Regions from separate parts of the Mesorhizobium sp. M1A.F.Ca.ET.072.01.1.1 genome, predicted to be linked through region 3. Evidence: riboswitches for the same ligand, from Rfam matches in the RefSeq annotation. Region 3 holds a riboswitch; each other region holds the start of a gene.
The links. Region 3 has a riboswitch for thiamine pyrophosphate ahead of thiB (thiamine ABC transporter substrate binding subunit). Riboswitches for the same ligand answer to the same signal wherever they lie in the genome.

Region 1: another riboswitch for thiamine pyrophosphate. It lies ahead of thiC (phosphomethylpyrimidine synthase ThiC); the one in region 3 lies ahead of thiB (thiamine ABC transporter substrate binding subunit).
Region 2: another riboswitch for thiamine pyrophosphate. It lies ahead of thiC (phosphomethylpyrimidine synthase ThiC); the one in region 3 lies ahead of thiB (thiamine ABC transporter substrate binding subunit).

The regions. Positions count from the first base shown of each region.
Region 1 covers NZ_RZSF01000117.1:2-6,437, forward strand. Annotated here, with positions in the region: partial or broken gene EOA32_RS17550 (thiazole synthase) at 1-457, opposite strand, end outside; gene thiS (sulfur carrier protein ThiS) at 462-659, opposite strand; gene thiO (glycine oxidase ThiO) at 643-1,626, opposite strand; gene thiC (phosphomethylpyrimidine synthase ThiC) at 1,623-3,443, opposite strand; TPP riboswitch at 3,556-3,667, opposite strand; gene EOA32_RS39275 (hypothetical protein) at 4,130-4,306, shown strand; gene EOA32_RS17575 (phasin) at 4,530-4,985, opposite strand; gene otnK (3-oxo-tetronate kinase) at 5,313-6,436, opposite strand, start outside.
Region 2 covers NZ_RZSF01000338.1:584-7,019, forward strand. Annotated here, with positions in the region: gene thiO (glycine oxidase ThiO) at 1-606, opposite strand, end outside; gene thiC (phosphomethylpyrimidine synthase ThiC) at 603-2,438, opposite strand; TPP riboswitch at 2,542-2,658, opposite strand; gene EOA32_RS30840 (hypothetical protein) at 2,780-3,007, opposite strand; gene EOA32_RS40835 (hypothetical protein) at 3,670-4,131, opposite strand; partial or broken gene EOA32_RS40225 (SMC-Scp complex subunit ScpB) at 5,030-5,552, shown strand; partial or broken gene EOA32_RS30855 (DUF433 domain-containing protein) at 6,086-6,436, shown strand, end outside.
Region 3 covers NZ_RZSF01000095.1:14,400-20,229, reverse strand. Annotated here, with positions in the region: partial or broken gene EOA32_RS15540 (ABC transporter permease subunit) at 1-1,288, opposite strand, end outside; gene thiB (thiamine ABC transporter substrate binding subunit) at 1,505-2,512, opposite strand; TPP riboswitch at 2,555-2,668, opposite strand; gene EOA32_RS15525 (thiamine diphosphokinase) at 2,810-3,454, shown strand; gene EOA32_RS15520 (ABC-F family ATP-binding cassette domain-containing protein) at 3,456-5,270, shown strand; gene EOA32_RS15515 (homocysteine S-methyltransferase family protein) at 5,287-5,830, opposite strand, start outside.

The DNA of each region.
Region 1 (6,436 bases), on a different contig from region 3:
ACCAGGGCATCAGGAGCCTGCAGCCGGCGTCGAGCAGGCGCTCGGCAACGATGAGGTCGTCGGTGGTGTAGGGAAACACCTCGAAGCCTTCGGAGGCAAGGATCCTTGCGGCTTCGACCAATCCGAAGACGTCGGGCTGCAGCGTATCGTGATTGCCGATCACTTCGAGCTTGATCCAGTCCGTGCCGAACACCTCGCGCGCCATCCGCGCCGTGGTGACCGCTTCCACCACCGAGTGGCAGCCGGCGGTGTTGGGCAGCACGCGAACGCCGAGCGACTGGACCAGCGACCAGAACTGGCCGCCGGCTTTGCCGCCGGAGGTTTCGCGGCGGAGCGACACGGTGACGATCTCCGTGCCGGACGCTTTCACCGCCTCCGCCATGATGGCAGGCGAGGGGTAAAGCGCGGTGCCCAGCAGAAGGCGGGACGAGAGTTTCTGTCCATAGAACTCGAGCATGGGATCAGCCTCCCTTCATCGGTGAGAGGATTTCGATGCGGTCGCCATCGGTGAGCCGGCAGCGGTCCCGTTCCCTGGCAGGCACGACATCGCCGTTCCTCGCCGTGGCGAGCCAGCTGCCCTGGAAGTCAAGTTCGCTGAGCAGCGCGGCAAGCGTTTCTGCCGCGACTTCATGGGCTTGGCCGTTAACAATGAGCTTCAAGGGCAAACTCCTTTGCGGCAGGATTTCCCAGGATGAGGTCGGCTGCCTGCCGCGCCATGGCCGGCGCGAGTAGGAAGCCGTGGCGGTAGAGGCCGTTGATGCGAATATTCCTCCCGTCGCGCTCGACGCGAGGCAAGTTGTCGGTGAATGCGGGACGCACGCCGACGCCGGTTTCGACCAGCTCGGCTTCGCCGAAGGCCGGATGCAACGCATAGGCGGCGCCGAGCAGCTCCATGGTCGAGCGCGCGGTGATCGGACCTTTGGCATCGCATTCGACCATCGTCGCGCCGACCATGAACAGGTTTTCCGCGCGGGGCACGACATAGACGGAGACGCGCGGATGCAGCAGCCGCACCGGGCGGGCCAGCGAGATCTCGTGCGTTCGCAGGATCAGCATCTCGCCGCGCACGCCGCGCAGTTCCGGTCGCCTGTCACCGCTGCCGGTGCAGTCCACCTCGATATCCTGAGATGCCGGCGCCGAGTTGCGGCCGAACTCGACGCGCGCGCCCATCCCGCGCAGCTTGTCGCGCAGGGAAAGCAGCGCCTTGCGCGGGTCGAGATGCGCTTCCTCAGCGAAGAACAGCCCGCGCCCGAACCGGCCCTCGAGCGCCGGCTCGAGTGCCGCGATTTGGCTGGCGTCCAAATGCCTGAAGCCGGATGTGCGGCGGCCGAAGCGGTCGAGTTCGCCGGCATCGCGGGCAGACGCCAGCACCAGCGTGCCGCGGCGCGCGACATGGCCGGGCAAGGCGGCGTCCCACCAGTCGGCTGCGCCGCGTCCGAGCGTCAGCACGGTCTCTTCGGCGTTCTCGCGCTCGCACCAGGGCGCGAGCATGCCGCCAGCCTGCCAGGAGGCATTGCCGGCGATCTCTAGCCGTTTCTCGACCACGGTCACATCGGCGCCGCGCGTTGCCAGCTCGTGCGCGAGCGTCAATCCGGCAACGCCAGCGCCGCGAATGAGCACCTTCATGGCGTGTCCGTGCGCTCGGGGGTGCTGTCGAGCGGCATATAGAGATCGCCGCCGTCGCGGTACTTCGCAGCCATGGCCGCGAGCCCTTCCTTCTGCGCTTCCGCGCGGATGTCGTGCGAGATCCGCATCGAGCAGAATTTGGGACCGCACATGGAGCAGAAATGCGCCACCTTGTGCGCCTCCTTCGGCAGGGTTTCGTCGTGGAAGGCGCGCGCCGTCTCCGGATCGAGCGACAGGTTGAACTGGTCCTCCCACCGGAACTCGAAGCGCGCCCTCGACAGCGCGTCGTCCCTGACCTGGGCGGCCGGATGGCCCTTGGCGAGGTCGGCGGCATGAGCGGCGATCTTGTAGGTGATGACGCCAGTCTTGACGTCGTCGCGGTCGGGCAGGCCGAGATGCTCCTTCGGCGTGACGTAGCAGAGCATCGACGTTCCGAACCAGCCGATCATCGCCGCGCCGATGCCCGATGTGATGTGGTCATAGCCCGGCGCGATGTCGGTGGTGAGCGGCCCGAGCGTGTAGAACGGCGCTTCGCCACAGACCGCGAGCTGCTTGTCCATGTTTTGCTTGATCTTGTGCATCGGCACGTGGCCGGGGCCCTCGATCATCACCTGGCAGTCCTTGGACCAGGCGATCTTGGTGAGCTCTCCGAGCGTTTCCAGCTCGGCGAACTGGGCCGCGTCATTGGCATCGGCGATCGAGCCGGGGCGAAGGCCGTCGCCGAGCGAGAACGCCACGTCATAGGACCGGGCGATGTCGCAGATCTCCTCGAAATGCTCGTAGAGAAAACTCTCCTTGTGGTGATGCAAGCACCATTTGGCCATGATCGAGCCGCCGCGCGACACGATGCCGGTGACGCGGTCGACGGTGAGCGGGATATAGGGCAGGCGTACGCCGGCATGGATCGTGAAATAGTCCACGCCCTGCTCGGCCTGCTCGATGAGGGTGTCGCGGAACACCTCCCAGGTCAGTTCTTCGGCGACGCCGCCGACCTTCTCAAGCGCTTGGTAGATCGGCACCGTACCGATCGGCACCGGCGAATTGCGCACCATCCATTCGCGGATGTTGTGGATGTTGCGCCCGGTCGAGAGGTCCATCACCGTGTCGGCGCCCCAGCGGATCGCCCACACCATCTTCTCGACCTCCTCGGCCATCGAGGAGGTGACGGCGGAGTTGCCGATATTGGCGTTGATCTTGACCAGGAAATTGCGGCCGATGATCATCGGCTCGCTTTCCGGGTGGTTGATGTTGGACGGGATGATGGCGCGGCCGCGCGCCACCTCGTCGCGCACGAATTCCGGCGTGACGAAGTCAGGGATCGCGGCGCCGAAGCTTTCGCCATCGCGTTGAAGTTTCGAACGCAACTGCTCACGGCCGAGGTTCTCGCGGATGGCGACGAACTCCATCTCAGGCGTGATCATGCCGGCGCGCGCATAGGCGAGCTGGGTGACGGCGCGGCCGCCGGCCGCGCGCAACGGTCTGTTGCGAACCGGGAATTCCGGCGTCAGGCGATCGGCTGAGACGAAGCCGTTGTCTTCCGGCTTGATCGTGCGGCCCTCGTAGCGCCCCACATCTCCGCGCGCCTCGATCCATGCCTCGCGCAGCCGTGGCAAGCCACGCTCGATGTCGGTTTTCACCGTGGCGTCCGTGTAGGGACCGGACGAGTCGTAGACAGTGACCGGCGGCTCGCCGGCGCTCGAGTGGACCGAGATCTCGCGCATCGGCACCCGCAGCTCCGGGTGAAGCTGACCGGGTTTGTGGACCTTCTTCGAAGCGGGCAATTCGCCGACGGTGACGGTCGGGGTGTGGGCATTCATGAGTGAGCCTCCTTGCTCGAGTGCAACGGAGACCCAGTCCACGCGATGAGGAGGAAGTGACGCTTCGCTTAGGATGCGGGCACTGCCCGAATGCCGAAGCCGGATTGCCGACCCGCGAAGCCTCGCACCGTCCCTACGCCAGTATGAACTGGATCAGGTTCAACGGGTCACTGCGCGCGATAGCAGTATCTCAGCCCCTTGCCGGGACTCCCCTGGTGAGGGGCGCAGGTTGGACGATGCGACGCTATCCTGTCAACTCGATTTCATGACTTCTCCAGCCTCGAACAAGGGCGACGAGAAGCAGCGCAAGCACGCAGCTTTGATCGAGCATCTGACTTACATCGACGCCCATTGAGCCACGATCTTGCGCGCTGGAACTGGCAGCCGGACCCACTTGTCATCCGCCAAGGAAACGCTTTTGCGATCCCTTGTGGCGGCGGGTTGAAGAACGCATTTTTCGCCTCGAAGAGCATCTGTTCGGCGTCTACGGACGCTGGTTCGATTTGTTCAGGACCGGATTATTGTGCAGCCGTAAGGGTCGAGTTGCAGCGTTCCCACGACGGCTGCAAGGGCCTTGCCGGGAGCCTGTTCGCGAATGCTGTGGTTGTTCTCGTCCGCGTCCCGCTCAACGCCGACAGGATCAGCGTACCGCCATTGCGACCTTTGGCGACTATCTGTTCGGGCCAATGCGCGATGCATTGAAGCGTTATGTCATGTGGGACCCGCTGCCGATTGCACCCGATTGGGCAGACGATTCCTGGGCGCGTGGCGCCGCGGCGCTTGCGACCCAAAGGCTCTTCGACTTCGAAAGCAGCCCCGGAGAAATCGCCGGCACCGGGCTGCAACGATCAACGGTCAAGTAGCTACAGGACCAAAGCGGCGTCCTCGTCCCGATTTCGGGCCTTCGTCTCCGTCTCTGCGCGCCTTTCCGTAGCCAACTGTTTGGAAAAGCGATGCTTGGCCGATGGATGAGGTTCGTGCAAAGGACGCCGGCCGAATGGAAGAAGACCGGCGCGAAGGTGCCGGTCTTGATGTCGTAACGAGCAGAGGAGGTCTGCGACCTCCGGTCTCGGATTGCCTGAGCAGTCAAGCGGCCTTCTTCAAAGCCTTTTCGAAGGCATCCTTGATCGGCTTGGATACGTCTTCGGTGGCTCTCAACATCACCGCCTGCAGGGTCTTGGCCTGCTCGACGGAAGTGTCGATCTGTTTGTTCACGAAAGCGGCCTGCAACTCGAAGAACTCGGATGGCGACTTCACGGCAACCAGTGCTTCGAGGTGAGCGAAGCCGGCTTCGGCATTGGCTCGCAGAGCTGCGATCGTCTTCAGCGACACCTCGTTGCGGGTGGTCTTGGCCACCTCAAGGGTCGACTCAAGAGCCTTTTGAGTCGTCTCGGCGTTCGATTCCAATTTGGAAAATGCTTCCTTCGCCTGCTCAACGCCCTGTTCGGCGACAGCGCGAACCTGCTCGGTAACCCGGTACGGCTCGTAAGTAGCGGATTCCGCGTTGTCGATCGTTTCGGTCTTGCCGGGGATCTTGGACATTTTCCATCCTTTTCCAGAGAGTGGCATTACACAAAGCCCCCCTGTTTCATCTACGAAATCGACACAACGGATTTATGAAGGGGCGAATTGTCGCTCGAGGGCACCACTGCGGCGGCCGGCGCGCTGCCGGCAGCGATCGGTGCAGGTCGTAGCGGCTGCCGTCATTCGGCAGGTCCGCCGGGCGCGAGATTGTGCATCACCGTCTTCGACCAAAAATCAGTCATTCGGTTGATGGCGCAGGAGCGGCCTCTTCGCAGTCCATCGCTGCCATTCGACCCTGGCGCGACCTTCTCAGTTATCCTTGGACAGCCAAGACCCCGTCACTCCTCATGCCAAAACGGCCAAGGCGTCCGCGAAGAAACGGTCGCCACCGAAATTGCCTGACTTCAGGGCAAGCAGCAGCTCGCCGTGCGGGCTGCCGAGTGCGCGCAGCGCGGGGACACCCGCGGCGATTTCGGGGCCCAACTCGAAGGCGGGAATGGCAAGCTGGTCCACGACGGCGCCGGACGTCTCGCCGCCTGCCACGACCAACCTGCGCACGCCGAGTTCGACCAGACCTTCGGCGATCGTCGCCAGCGACTGCTCGATCACATGACCGGCAGCGTCACGTCCATGCCGCGCCTGCAGCGCCGAAACCACCTCGGGCGATCCACTGCTGGCGATGAGCACGGGGCCATCGGCCAAGCGGGCGGCCGCCCATGCGAGCGCACGGTGCGTCTCCGCCGCTCCGCTCATCAACCTTTCCGGATCGAGCCTCAGCACCGGCATCGTCTCTTCGGCGCGGGCAATCTGCGTCAGGGTCGCCCGCGAACAGCTGCCGGCCAAGCACGCCGCGGGCCCCTTGGCTGGCCGATCCCGCAGCACCGTCCGTTGATGGCGCTGCGCGGTGCCGGCGGCGACCAGGCCGCGGGCGAGACCCAATCCCAGGCCGGACGCTCCGACCGACAGGCGTTGTGCCAAGGCTGCGGCGCCGATCGCTTCAAGATCGCTCTCGAAGACGGCGTCGACGATCGCCGCTCCGGCCCCATCCTGGGAAATCGCCGCGTTGCGCGCGAGGATCGCGTCCGCGCCGCGCGCGACCGTCGCGAGGTCGATCGACCCGACCGCTGCCATGCTCTGCCGGGCGAGTACGCGCACCAGATTGGCATCGCGCATGGGATTGAGCGGGTGATCCTTGAGCGGACTCTCGTTGAGCGGCACCGCGCCGACGAAAAGATTCCCCTGGTAGACGGTTCGGCCGGTTTCCGGAAAGGCCGGCGTCACCAAAACCGATTTCTCGTTCACGTCGTGACGCAAGGCGTCCAGCACCGGGCCGATATTGCCAGCATCGGTGGAATCGAAGGTCGAGCAGATCTTGTACATCACATGCGCTGCCCCGCGGGCGCGCAGCCATTGGTCGGCCGCGCGGGCGCGCTCCACCGCCTGCGCTGCCGCAACCGAACGGATCTTGA
Region 2 (6,436 bases), on a different contig from region 3:
CAGCGAGACATCAGGCGTGCGAAGGATCAGCATTTCGCCGCGAACACCGCGCAGCCTGTCATCGGCCGCTGCCATTCCCATGCAGTCTATCTGACGGGCGAAACCCGAAACAGGCCGGGCGTCGCAGCCGAAGTGGAATTTGACACCCATGGTCGCAAGGTTGTCATGAAGTGCCGCCATCGCCTGGCGTGGGTCGAGGTGAGCCTCGTTGGGGAAGAGCAATCCACGCCGGAAGCGGCCGGCGAGGTCGGGTTCCAGGAGCGCAATTTCGTTTTCATCGACGCGCCTATGCCCTGACGTGCGACTGGCGAACCGGTCAAGCTCACCGGCATCACGCGGCGCGGCCACGACCAATGTCCCGGCCCGTGTCACCTGACCCGACAGCACCGCATCCCACCAGTCGGCAGCGTCGCGTCCGAGATCCAGCACCGGCTGCTCCGCGCTTTCGCGCTCGCACCATGGCGCCAGCATGCCGCCGGCGAACCACGACGCGTTGCCGCCAAGGCCATGCCGCATCTCGGCGACTGTGACCGTCGCGCCGCGGGCGGCGAGTTCGAAAGCGACGGTGAGGCCGGCAACGCCGGCCCCTTTGACGAGCACCCTCATGATGGTTTGGGAGCCTCCGGCACGACCGGTACGCCAGTCTCGTCCGCCGGCATGTAGAGATCGCCGCCCTCCCGGTATTTTGCCGCCATTGCCGCCATGCCTTCCTTCTGAGCCTCGGCACGGATGTCGTGGGAAATGCGCATGGAGCAGAATTTCGGCCCGCACATCGAACAGAAATGTGCCAGCTTGTGCGCCTCCTTGGGCAAGGTCTGGTCGTGGAAGGACCGTGCGGTTTCGGGGTCGAGCGACAGGTTGAACTGGTCCTCCCAGCGGAACTCGAAGCGCGCGCGCGAAAGGGCATCATCCCTGGTTTTCGCTGCCGGATGGCCCTTCGCCAGATCGGCTGCATGGGCGGCTATCTTGTAAGTGATCACCCCAATCTTGACGTCGTTGCGGTCGGGAAGGCCGAGATGCTCTTTCGGCGTGACGTAGCAAAGCATTGCGGTGCCGAACCAGCCTATCATGGCGGCACCTATCCCTGAGGTGATGTGGTCATAGCCCGGCGCGATGTCGGTCGTCAGCGGCCCCAACGTGTAGAACGGCGCCTCACCGCACACTGCGAGCTGCTTGTCCATGTTCTGCCTGATCTTGTGCATGGGGACATGGCCCGGGCCTTCGATCATCACCTGGCAGTCCTTTGCCCAGGCAATCTTGGTGAGTTCTCCAAGTGTTTCCAGTTCGGCGAATTGCGCCGCGTCGTTCGCATCGGCGATTGAACCGGGACGAAGGCCGTCGCCGAGCGAGAAGGAAACGTCATAGGCTCTGGCGATGTCGCAGATCTCCTCGAAATGCTCGTAGAGGAAGCTCTCCCGGTGATGGTGCAGGCACCATTTGGCCATGATCGAGCCGCCGCGCGAGACGATGCCCGTGACCCGGTCGACGGTCAGCGGTATGTAGTGCAGCCGCACGCCGGCGTGGATGGTGAAATAGTCGACGCCTTGCTCGGCCTGCTCGATCAGCGTGTCGCGATAGACCTCCCAGTTGAGGTCCTCGGCGATGCCGCCGACCTTTTCGAGCGCCTGATAGAGCGGCACCGTGCCGATCGGCACCGGTGCATTGCGCACGATCCAGTCGCGGATGTTGTGGATGTTGCGGCCGGTCGACAGGTCCATCACCGTATCGGCGCCCCAGCGGATCGCCCACACCATCTTTTCGACCTCTTCGGCCATCGACGATGTGACAGCCGAGTTACCGATGTTGGCGTTGATCTTCACCAGGAAATTTCGCCCGATGATCATCGGTTCGCTCTCGGGATGATTGATGTTGGCGGGAATGATTGCGCGTCCGCGCGCCACCTCGTCGCGCACGAATTCGGGTGTGACGAAATCTGGGATCGCCGCGCCGAAGGCTTCGCCGTCGCGTTGCAGCTTGCCGCGCATCACCTCGCGGCCGAGATTCTCGCGGATGGCTACGAACTCCATTTCTGGCGTGATGATGCCGGCGCGCGCATAGGCAAGTTGGGTCACCGCCTTGCCCTGCTTGGCCTTGAGCGGCCGATTGCGTATCGGAAATTCCGGTGTCAGGCGCTCGCCGGTGGCGAATCCATTGTCTTCCGGCCGGACGTGGCGGCCGTCATAGGCTTCGACATCGCAACGCGCCGTGACCCATTCGTGGCGAAGCCGGGCAAGGCCTTTTTCGATGCTGGTTTGGACTGATGGATCGGTGTAGGGGCCGGACGGATCGTAGACGGTGACGGGCGGTTCGCCGGCCGTCGGATGGACGGAAATCTCGCGCATCGGCACCCTGATCTGCGGGTAGAGGACGCCGGGCTTGTGGATTTTCCGCGAGGCGGGCAGTGGTCCCGTCGACACGGCGGGGGTGAGGGCATTCATCGTGAGGCTCCTTTGCTCATGCATTGGAGACCCAGTTCTGTGCCGGAAGGATGAAAAGACGCTTCTGTAGACCTGCTGCAGCAGGACCTCGGGCGTAAACTCCCGCAAAGCGCTTGCACCGTCCCTACGCCAGTATGAACTGGATCAGGTTCAACGGGTCACTGCGCCGCGAAAGCCAGCAGTATCTCAGCCCCTTACCGGGACTCCCCTGGTGAATGCCTCAAGTTGAATGGGCCGGTGCTGCTTTGTCAAGCGCCTTCGGGCGCCTTCGGGCGCCTTCGGCCGGTGGCGACGTCCGGCGGCCGGCCGAGCGGAGAGCTCGCGCATGCATCGGGGACAAGTCACGCCCCGTAGACCAGGGCTGGAATGGCCAAAGTCTCATTCGCTTCGTGAAGGATGGAAAAACTGTATCGGCCATGTGCGTCGAGATCGACCGAGTAGCTCAGGCGGTCACGGATGTGGTTATCCTGGTCGAAGGCGACGATTTGCGGCTTCAGCGAGGTGATTTGCACCACGTCCAGGTAGATGGAGTTGCAGATATGATCTGGTCGTCGGGCTGGCAGGTGCAAGCGGCCGCTCTATTCAGGATGCGGCATCGGCGGCGTTCCCGATACCAATGATATCTTGCGGGCAACTTATGCAATCACCGGCTTCGTAAAACCCGACGGCGGCGGCCGTGTCCTGGCGCTGAGGATGTGCCGCTGTTCCAGCAGAGAAATCGCGTGGGCGCGGAGTTTTCGCTCTGCGAGGAAGAGTTGACGCAATCGTTTAGCTTGCTTGCAGTTCGTAGAGACCCGCCTTTGAAAGCAACTAAGCTATTGCATTGATATGTTGGTGCGCGATCGATCGCTACATAGCCGGCCGCCATTATCCGAGTATTGATCCGCCGGTGTTCGTGTTGCCGTATATGGCAATCCCTGCGAGATCGTCGCGGCCGGATCGGCCGCACCCTCTAGTCATAAAAGGGGAAGCGACCGAGAATTCCGCTGCCGAAAACTTCTCTGGCTTGGCTATGCATGCGGTAGATGAGATCGCCGCCTACCGCGACCTGGTCGAGGAAGGCATCGACGCCCAGTTCGGACAGCCTGGTTATCGCAATGCGTTAGCGGCTCAGACTTGCGGTCTCGAGAGCGGCCTTTGGGGGTCACCTCTTTTTTGTTTCAGAGGTTGGAAGACGGCTGCTCGTTACCCAATAGAAATGGCGACTACGGAACGCGATCGATCGCGGCCATCAGGAAACACCTGTCTTCGGCTCAACCTCGACATGGCGTCCGATCGACCGCAGATATACAGCTATCTCGTCCATGAGATGATCGCGTTCGCCGTAGATCTCAGCAATCCTGCGCAGCTGTGGCTCGACGGACCTCCGTTGCGCCGGCGTCAAATCAGCATCGCCAAAGACATATCCCAAGTTGCCAATCGCGCAAATGTTGCAGCCGGCCTCCACAACTGCTTGCACGAATGCCGGAATGTCTTTTTCTTGCATAGTCTTCATGTCGAACCTCTCGTGAATGGCGTGCTTGCGCGCCCATGCTGCCTTTTCAGCGTGTCCTCTGGGCGGCGCAAGCCTTGAGCGTAATTGTGCCGGGCAACCTCGACTATCCCGTCTGCCACGCTCTTTAGAGTCGGTGGGGTCTGGTGATTGCAGGCTGGGCCACTCAAAAGCCTGCAAGAAGAAAGTCATGGCGACCATTGCTCAAGATCGCGAGGGTGCGTGCAAGACCTTCCGTTGGCAGTCATGCACGCTCACCCAGCAACTGGGTATTGAGCAACTGGGTCTCACGTCGCGGGTCTCGTGTGCTTCACAGCCGAAAATAAGGTACCACCGTGGCTATTCTCAAGTGCAGGCTACCTCTTCAGGACACGGCGGAGTGCCTTCCGACGCACCCCTGGTGCAACGTGCGACCTAACGAGACACATCTCGTTCGCGTTCCCTCGACCTTTCTTCGTATTGCTGCTTGCCCTGCGATTTCAGGCCCTCTGCTAGCTTCTCGGCCGCTCTTTGGCCTGCAATGTCACTATTCAAGATCATATCCGACATCCCTGGATGGTCATAACCGTAATGCGCATGCAGTTTCCCTCACGAGCAGCGCCTATCCGTCGATTAGTTCGTCTTCCGGAACCCGAAGCCCTTTTTATCCGGCGTACCTATCCACCATTCAACCGGTATACCTTTCCCAACTTTGGCGGACCATTTACCTCAGGCATGATCATCTCGCGTGACATTTTTTTTTGGCGCCATCATCGCACGTGGCATTTTCTAAAAACCAAGACGTGTCAATTTGTAAAATCAAGGATGCGGCCGCGCCCGTTGCGAGGATTTGCAGGTAGCTCTTCAGCCCCAACACGATGTGTGAGGCGGCGGTGGAAAAGGCAACCGACGGCGTCGACGCGTCCTTTGATGATCGCAAGCGATATGCTTCGTCGCGAGCCCAGATTGCGGTCTCGGGCACAAGGCGAGATCACAGTTCTGCGATCTGTGGTAACGCGAGCCCGCAAAGCGCCGCTGCGGCCACCGCTTTTGGAATCTGGACGAGATTCGTCGTCGTCTGAGATCAGTTGATCGAGCAGTTCGCGCGCGCGGGACGCGCTTGCGGTGCAGTCTCTCCCGCGAGCTCGCCCGTGACCTTCTCATCGACGACATCCGAGAGCTGCGCGGACGGCCCTATGACCTCGTCGCTGTCGCCGGCGGCTGGAAGCACCTGACACGGCCGGCCTATGCCGATGCCATCCGCGCCTGCGGAAGCAGCGGGCGTGCCGTGGACCTGACGTGGTCGGACGTGCTGATGCTGATGTGCATCGGCACTTCCAGCCGATTACCCGCGCCGAATTGTCGTCGGTTTTCGGGAAGTAATCAGTCGCGACCTGATCGGCCATCTGCGGCACCGGCCTGATCGCGTCGAACCCGCGCAGTCCGACGCCCGGCGCTCCCTACACCTATGTGACGACAAAAGCGTCCTGCTCGAGTTCGGCCTCGACACGCTTCGCGATCTCCCGGACTGCGAGGCGCTCGAGGATGCCGGGCTGCTGAGCAGAGATGAGCTGCTTGCTGGTGAAATTATGCCAGAGTTGGCTAGTGGCCATGAGGATGCGGGTTTGGATACGGAGGAATAGCTTGGCGCTGCAGACGCTGTGGCCACCGGGCTTGCGAGTGCTTCCAGCTTTCCATAGCGAATCTAGCGCGCCCAAGGGCGTCCGAAATTTGTAGGCAAATTTCGGACATGGACACGGTCAGCGACGTCAAGCAGGCAGCGGTATGCGGCCTCTGCACCGCTGTCGCCCAAAAATTCGTGGCCATGGGCAAGCCCCACTTGAGACCCCCAGAGAGAACGCTCGTGAGCGATGGAAACGGTTTTGGTCCAAAGCTTGATACAGATGGCCTGCAGATGGGTGTAGGGTTTCAAAGCGCTCGAAGACGCGCCTTCGCAGAGTTAAAAGTCCGCGACGAACTCGTGTGTCGTTTGTCGCCAACTGCAAATTCGATAGTTAGCGCAATTATACTGCGCCGAGTCTGCCATCTCGAGCCCCAAGGGTTTGTGAGGCCTCTCGGCTCACCACCGCCTTTGCTAACCGCCGTGATTCCAAAGACGCGTGCCTTTACGGAGGGGGTCAAACGGCCTATATTATTCTTTATAAGGAGAAGAATAATGGGCACACTTGCTCGCATCTACACCCCCGCAGAGGCAGCCGCCGTCAGCGGGATAGGAATCAAGGCCGTGCACAATGCGATCGACAAACGCATTGTCGATACTGTGCCAAGCACTGCTCGGCGCATCGGTGGGGTCGTCCGACGGGCATTGACCGGCGAGGATTTGCTGCGGCTCAAGCTTTGGTATGGCGTGGGTGCGACATTGCCCGCTGATCGTCGCTACCGCCTGTTCGAGGAAATCAAAGCTGCCCCAAGGGCCAAGACCGTAAGGGCCGACGACCTGCTGATCGTCGACGTCGCCGAGGCACGTAAACAGCTCAAAGCGCGCATCGTGGATCTTGATGAAGCG
Region 3 (5,830 bases):
CGGCGCGAATGGCAAATGGCATCGCCATCACCGCATTGACCGCGACGACCATGACAGGTGCGATGGCGAACACATCGGTGATGTTGCGCAGAGCCAGGAACCAGCCGGCGCCGATCACGATCGGCGGCACGACCAGCACGAAACCGGCGCCGGTGTCGGCGGCGTGTTCGAGCAGCGACATGGCGCCGCCCGCGCGGCGCCGCAGGGCCAGTGCGCGTCGGGCGGCAATCAGCGACAGCGACAGCATCACGCAAAGCAGCGCCGAGAGAAAGGAGAGCCCGGCGCTGGTGAGCGTCGCCCGACGCACGGCGTCCTCGCCGGCCAGCCGCCCAAGATCCGCCTCCAGCCCGGCGAGCACGGTCGCCGCCATCGGTCCGGCGACGAACAGCAGCGCAAGCACGATCAGGCCGGCATTCAACACGGCCTCGGTGGTGCTGGCCGCAAGGTAGCGGCGTGGCGCTACCGGCAGATTCGTATCGCCGGCCGTGTTGGCGCCGAGTCGCGTCAGCATGGCGACCACGACGAAGGTCAGCACGATCTGCAGAAACGTTAGTGTCACGGCCCGCGCGGGATCGAAATCGAAGCGCAGCGCCTGGTAGATCGCGACCTCCAGCGTCGTCGCCGCCGGCCCGCCGCCCAGCGTCAGCACGATGGTGAAGGAGGTGATGCACAGCATGAAGACCAGCCCGGCGACCCCAGGCAGCGCCGTGCGCAGCGCCGGCCATTCGATCAGCCGGAAGGCCGACCGAGCGTCCATACCGAGCTGGCTCGCCAGCCGCCACTGGTCGGCCGGCACGGTGCCGAGCGCCTCGAGGAACAGCCGCGTGGCCAATGGCAGGTTGAAGAAGACATGCGCGACCAGGATGCCGGAAAGGCCGTAAATGCCCGGCCATTCCCCACCGCCGAACGTGCCGAGGATGCCGGCAAAATAACCGGCACGGCCGTAGAGCGCCAACACGCCGAGCGCGGCGACGATGGCCGGCAGCGCCAGCGGCACCGTGAACAACTGCAGGATCAGGCGACGTCCGGGAAAGTTCGTTTGCCTGGACAGGGCGCGGCCGACGAACACTGCCGGCAAGACCGAAAGCAATGTCGACAGCAGCGCCTGCCAAAGCGTGAAGCGGGCGACGCGGAGCAGATAGCTGTCGAAGGCCGCGGCAGCGCTGGACGGACCGCTCGCGCCTTCGAGGATCAGGCCGGCGAAGGCGCCGCCGATGAGCAAAGTGATGGCGACAAGGGCGATGATGCCGGCGGTGATGCGAGGGTCAGGGCGCGGCGTGGATTGCACGCTGCACCACGTTGGCTCGAGCTAGCGAACGCCACGTTCCGTCGCACCCCCCTCTGTCCTGCCGGACATCTCCCTCTCTAGGAGGGAGATTGGCAGCTTTGCCGCTCTTCCTACACCGTCGGCGGCTAGCGAAATCACCGATGACCGCGAATTTCCCCCTTTGCGGGGGAGATGGCCGGCCGGACAGAGGGGGGTGCTCAAGCGCCATCCTGCGTCCTACTTGCTCATCGCCGCCAGCCATTCATCCACCCAGGCCTTGCGGTTGGCCGCCACCTCGTCCGGGCTGAACAGCAGGGTTTTGGTCGGCTTCACCAGCTTTTCGAAGGCCGGGTTGAGCGGCTTGTCGGTCTTGCCGGCCGGGAACATCCAGTTGGTCTCCGGGATGACGTTCTGGAACTTGGGCCCGGTCATGAAGGCTATGAATTTTTCCGCCAGCGGGTTCTTCGCGCCGGTTTTGGTGATGCCGGCGACCTCGATCTGCAGATATTCGCCCTCCTCGAAGGACGCCGCCTGATAGCGCTCGGTGTTCTCGGCCACCATGTGGTAGGCCGGCGAGGTGGTATAGGAGAGAACCATCGGCGCCTCGCCCTTGGTGAACAGACCATAGGCCTCGCTCCAGCCCGGCGTCACGGTCAGCACCTTCGGCTTCAGCTTGGCCCAGGCTTCCGGCGCCTTGTCGCCATAGACCGACTTGACCCACAGCAGCAGCCCGAGGCCCGGCGTCGAAGTGCGCGGATCCTGGATGATGATCTTGTCGGGGCCGGCGCCCTCGACCAGTTCCTTCAAGCTCTTCGGCGGGGTCTTCAGCTTTTCGGTGTCGTAGACGACGGCGAAATAGCCGTAGTCGAAAGGCACGAAAGTGTCGTCTTTCCAGCCGCCGGGCACATTCAAATCGGCCACCGCGCCATGCCGCGCGAATAGGCCGCTCGCCTTGGCATCCGCGGTCAGGTTGGTATCGAGGCCGAGCACGACATCGGCCTTGGTGCCGGCGCCCTCCAGCTTGACGCGGTTGAGCAGTGCCACGCCGTCGGCAACCGAGACGAATTCAAGATCGCAGCCGCATTCGGCCTCGAATTCCTTCCTCACCGCGGGCCCGAGACCCCAGTCGGCGGTGAAGCTTTCGTAGGTGTAGATGGTAAGCTTGTCTTTAGCCTCGGCAGATCCGCCTGCCAAAAGCGAAACAAGGCCGACTGCAAGAACAAGGTTGGACAATAGCGAGCGCATCGGCGCCTCCTTCGTTCGCGTTAAAGGAATTGAGGCGTCGGATGGTCCGAAACGTCTAATCCCTCCGCCGGTACAAACCGGATCAGGTTCAGCGGGTTGGCTTTGTGCCTCTCAGCCGGTTCGCAAAATCAGCGTCCGGCACCCCGTTAGAGCATTTCGAGACATAGGCCCGGCCGATGCGGCGCGCAAGCGGAAGTTTCCTGGGCATCCATCAGGGTTCACCGCGGTAGCGAAGTGCGATTCCGTTTGGACGCGCCCGCTTCCGTTTCGTTGGTCGGGCTGGTAAGGGCGACGGCCATGGGCACATTCACCATCCTGCTTGGCGGCGATATCGTCCGCACGCCTCGGCTCGATCGCCAGATCGAAGGCTCCCGCATTATCGCCGCCGATGCCGGTATCGGCCATGCCGATATGCTTGGCCTGCTGCCGGAGCTCTGGGTCGGAGATTTCGACTCGGTGCCGGCGAGCCTGCCGGAGAATCTGGCCGCCGTGCCGCGCAAGATTTTCCCGACCGAGAAGGACATGACCGACGGCGAACTCGCCATTGCCGAGGCGCTGGCGCGCGGCGCCACCAGCCTGGTGCTGGCCGGCGCCTTCGGCGGCAAGCGCGCCGATCATGCCTTTCTGCATTTGGCTCTGAGCGTGCGGCTGGCCGAGGCAGGCATGACCGTCCTGCTGACCAGCGGCGCGCAGGAAGGCGTGCCCATCCTGCCGGGCAAAGCCGGCTTCGACTACGCCGAGGGCACGCTGTTCTCGGTGCTCGGCTTCTCCGACCTCGCCGGCCTGACGGTCTCAGGCGCCAAATGGCCGCTGGACGGTGTCGAGGTGGCGTTCGGCTCCTCGCTTACCATATCAAATGAGGTTAAGGGCCGGCTCCATATCGCGCTCGAGCGTGGCCGGGCGCTGCTGCTCGCCCACCCCTATCCTCTTCCCGAAAGCTGACATGGCCCCGCCTCTTCTCAATCTGGATCGCATAAAACTGACTTTTGGCGGCACGCCGCTGCTCGACGGCGCGGTACTGAGCGCCTCCGCCGGCGAGAAGATCGCGCTTGTCGGCCGCAACGGTTCGGGCAAGTCGACGCTGCTCAAGATCGTCGCGGGGCTGATCGAACCGCAGGACGGCGACGTATTCCGCCAGCCATCGGCAACGGTGCGCTACCTGCCGCAAATGCCCGATATGGATGGCTTCGCCAGCGTGCGCGCCTATGTCGAAGCCGGCCTCGGGCCGGCCGACGACCCGCATCGCGCCACCTATCTGATGGAGCATCTCGGCCTGACCGGCGAGGAGCGGCCGAACGACCTTTCCGGCGGCGAGGCGCGCCGCGCAGCACTCGCTCGCGTCATGGCGCCGGAGCCCGATATCCTGCTCCTCGACGAGCCGACCAACCATCTCGACCTGTCGGTCATCGAATGGCTGGAAGAAGAGCTTGCCCGCACCTCGTCGGCCGTGATCCTGATCTCGCACGACCGCCGCTTTCTCGAGCGCGTCTCGCGCGCCACCGTCTGGCTCGACCGCGGCCAGACGCGCCGGCTGGACAAGGGGTTCGCGCATTTCGAGGAATGGCGCGACCAGGTGCTTGAAGAGGAGGAGCGCGAACAGCACAAGCTCGGCCGCCAGATCGTGCGCGAGGAGCATTGGCTGCGCTATGGCGTGACCGCCAGGCGCAAGCGCAACATGCGCCGGCTCGGCGAGCTGCAGGCCATGCGCCAGCGTTTTCGCAGCCATCGCGGCGCCGACGGTTCGGCGACGATGGTGGCAAGCGACGCCGCTGAATCCGGCAAGCTGGTGATCGAAGCCAAAGGCATCGAGAAGAGTTTTGGCGACCTCACCGTGGTCAAGGGCTTTTCGACCCGTATCCAGCGCGGCGACCGTGTCGGCGTTGTCGGGCCGAACGGCGTCGGCAAGACGACGCTTCTCAAGATGCTGACCGGCGAGCTGCCGCCGGATGCCGGGACTGTGCGGCTTGGCGTCAATCTGGAAATCGCAACGCTCGACCAGAAGCGCGAGGCCGTCGACCCGCAGGAGACGCTGGCGAATTACCTGACCGACGGGCGCGGCGAGAACCTTGTCGTCAATGGCGAGCAGCGCCACGTCGTCTCCTATATGAAGGATTTTCTTTTCAAGCCGGAGCAGGCGCGCACGCCGGTGCGCGAGCTTTCGGGCGGCGAGCGGGCGCGACTGCTGCTGGCCCGGGTGCTGGCACGGCCGGCGAACCTTTTGGTGCTCGACGAGCCGACCAACGACCTCGACATGGAGACGCTGGAGCTGCTGCAGGAACTGGTCGCCGGCTTTGCCGGAACGGTCGTCCTGGTCAGCCACGATCGCGATTTCCTCGACCGCACAGTCACCAGCGTGATCGCGCCCAACGGCGCCGGACGCTGGCTCGAATATGCCGGCGGCTATTCCGACATGCTGGCGCAACGCGGCGGCTCGAAGCTGGAGGAGCGCAAGGCAAGGCCGAAGGCTGAAGCGAACGAAGCGACGGCCAGGGCCGAACAGACCAGCGCTAAAAGCCCGGCCAAGAAGCTCTCCTTCAAGCAGAAGTTCGCGCTGGAATCCCTGCCGAAGAAGATCGAGGCGGTGAGCGCGTCCATCTCAAGGCTGGAGAACAATATCGCCGACCCGTCCTTCTACGAGCGCGATCCCGCATCGTTCCAGAAGACCATCGCCGCGCTCGACAAGGAGCGCACCACGCTGGCCTCACTTGAGGAAGAGTGGCTGGAGTTGGAGATGCTGCGCGAGGAGATGGAAGGCTAGCCGCTATCGGCAAGCCTCAGAGGCAGGCCTCGCAGATCGCAGCGATATGGCGTCTGTCGGTGCCGCAGCAGCCGCCGAGCACGGCTATCTGGCCGAAGCGGTCGCGCATCGCGCGATAGCGCCGGCCGAGGTCGACAGGATCGCCTGGATCGAGTTCGGTCGCCGCATCCAGCTCGGCATGGCTTTTGGTGGAGGCGTTGGCCCGCACGCCGCGAATGCGCCTGATCCAGCGTCCGTCGCCGGCGAGGACGGCGTCGAAATGGCTTGGATGCGCGCAGTTGATCATGAAATATGCGGGGGCGCCGTCCGTTTCGTCGTCAACGGTCTCGATGGCGTCTCTCAGGCTCTCCCCCGAAGGCAGGCGTCCGTCCGTCTCGACGGTAAACGAAATCACCGACGGGAGCCCCACCGCCATCGCGGCACAGGCTATTCCGGCAGCCTCCTGCGCATAGGTCATCGTAATGGCGCTGACCATATCGGCGCTGGCATCGCGGAATGCCTTGACCTGATCGCCGTGATAGATCTCGGCCTCGGCGGGCGACATGACTGTGTCAACGTGG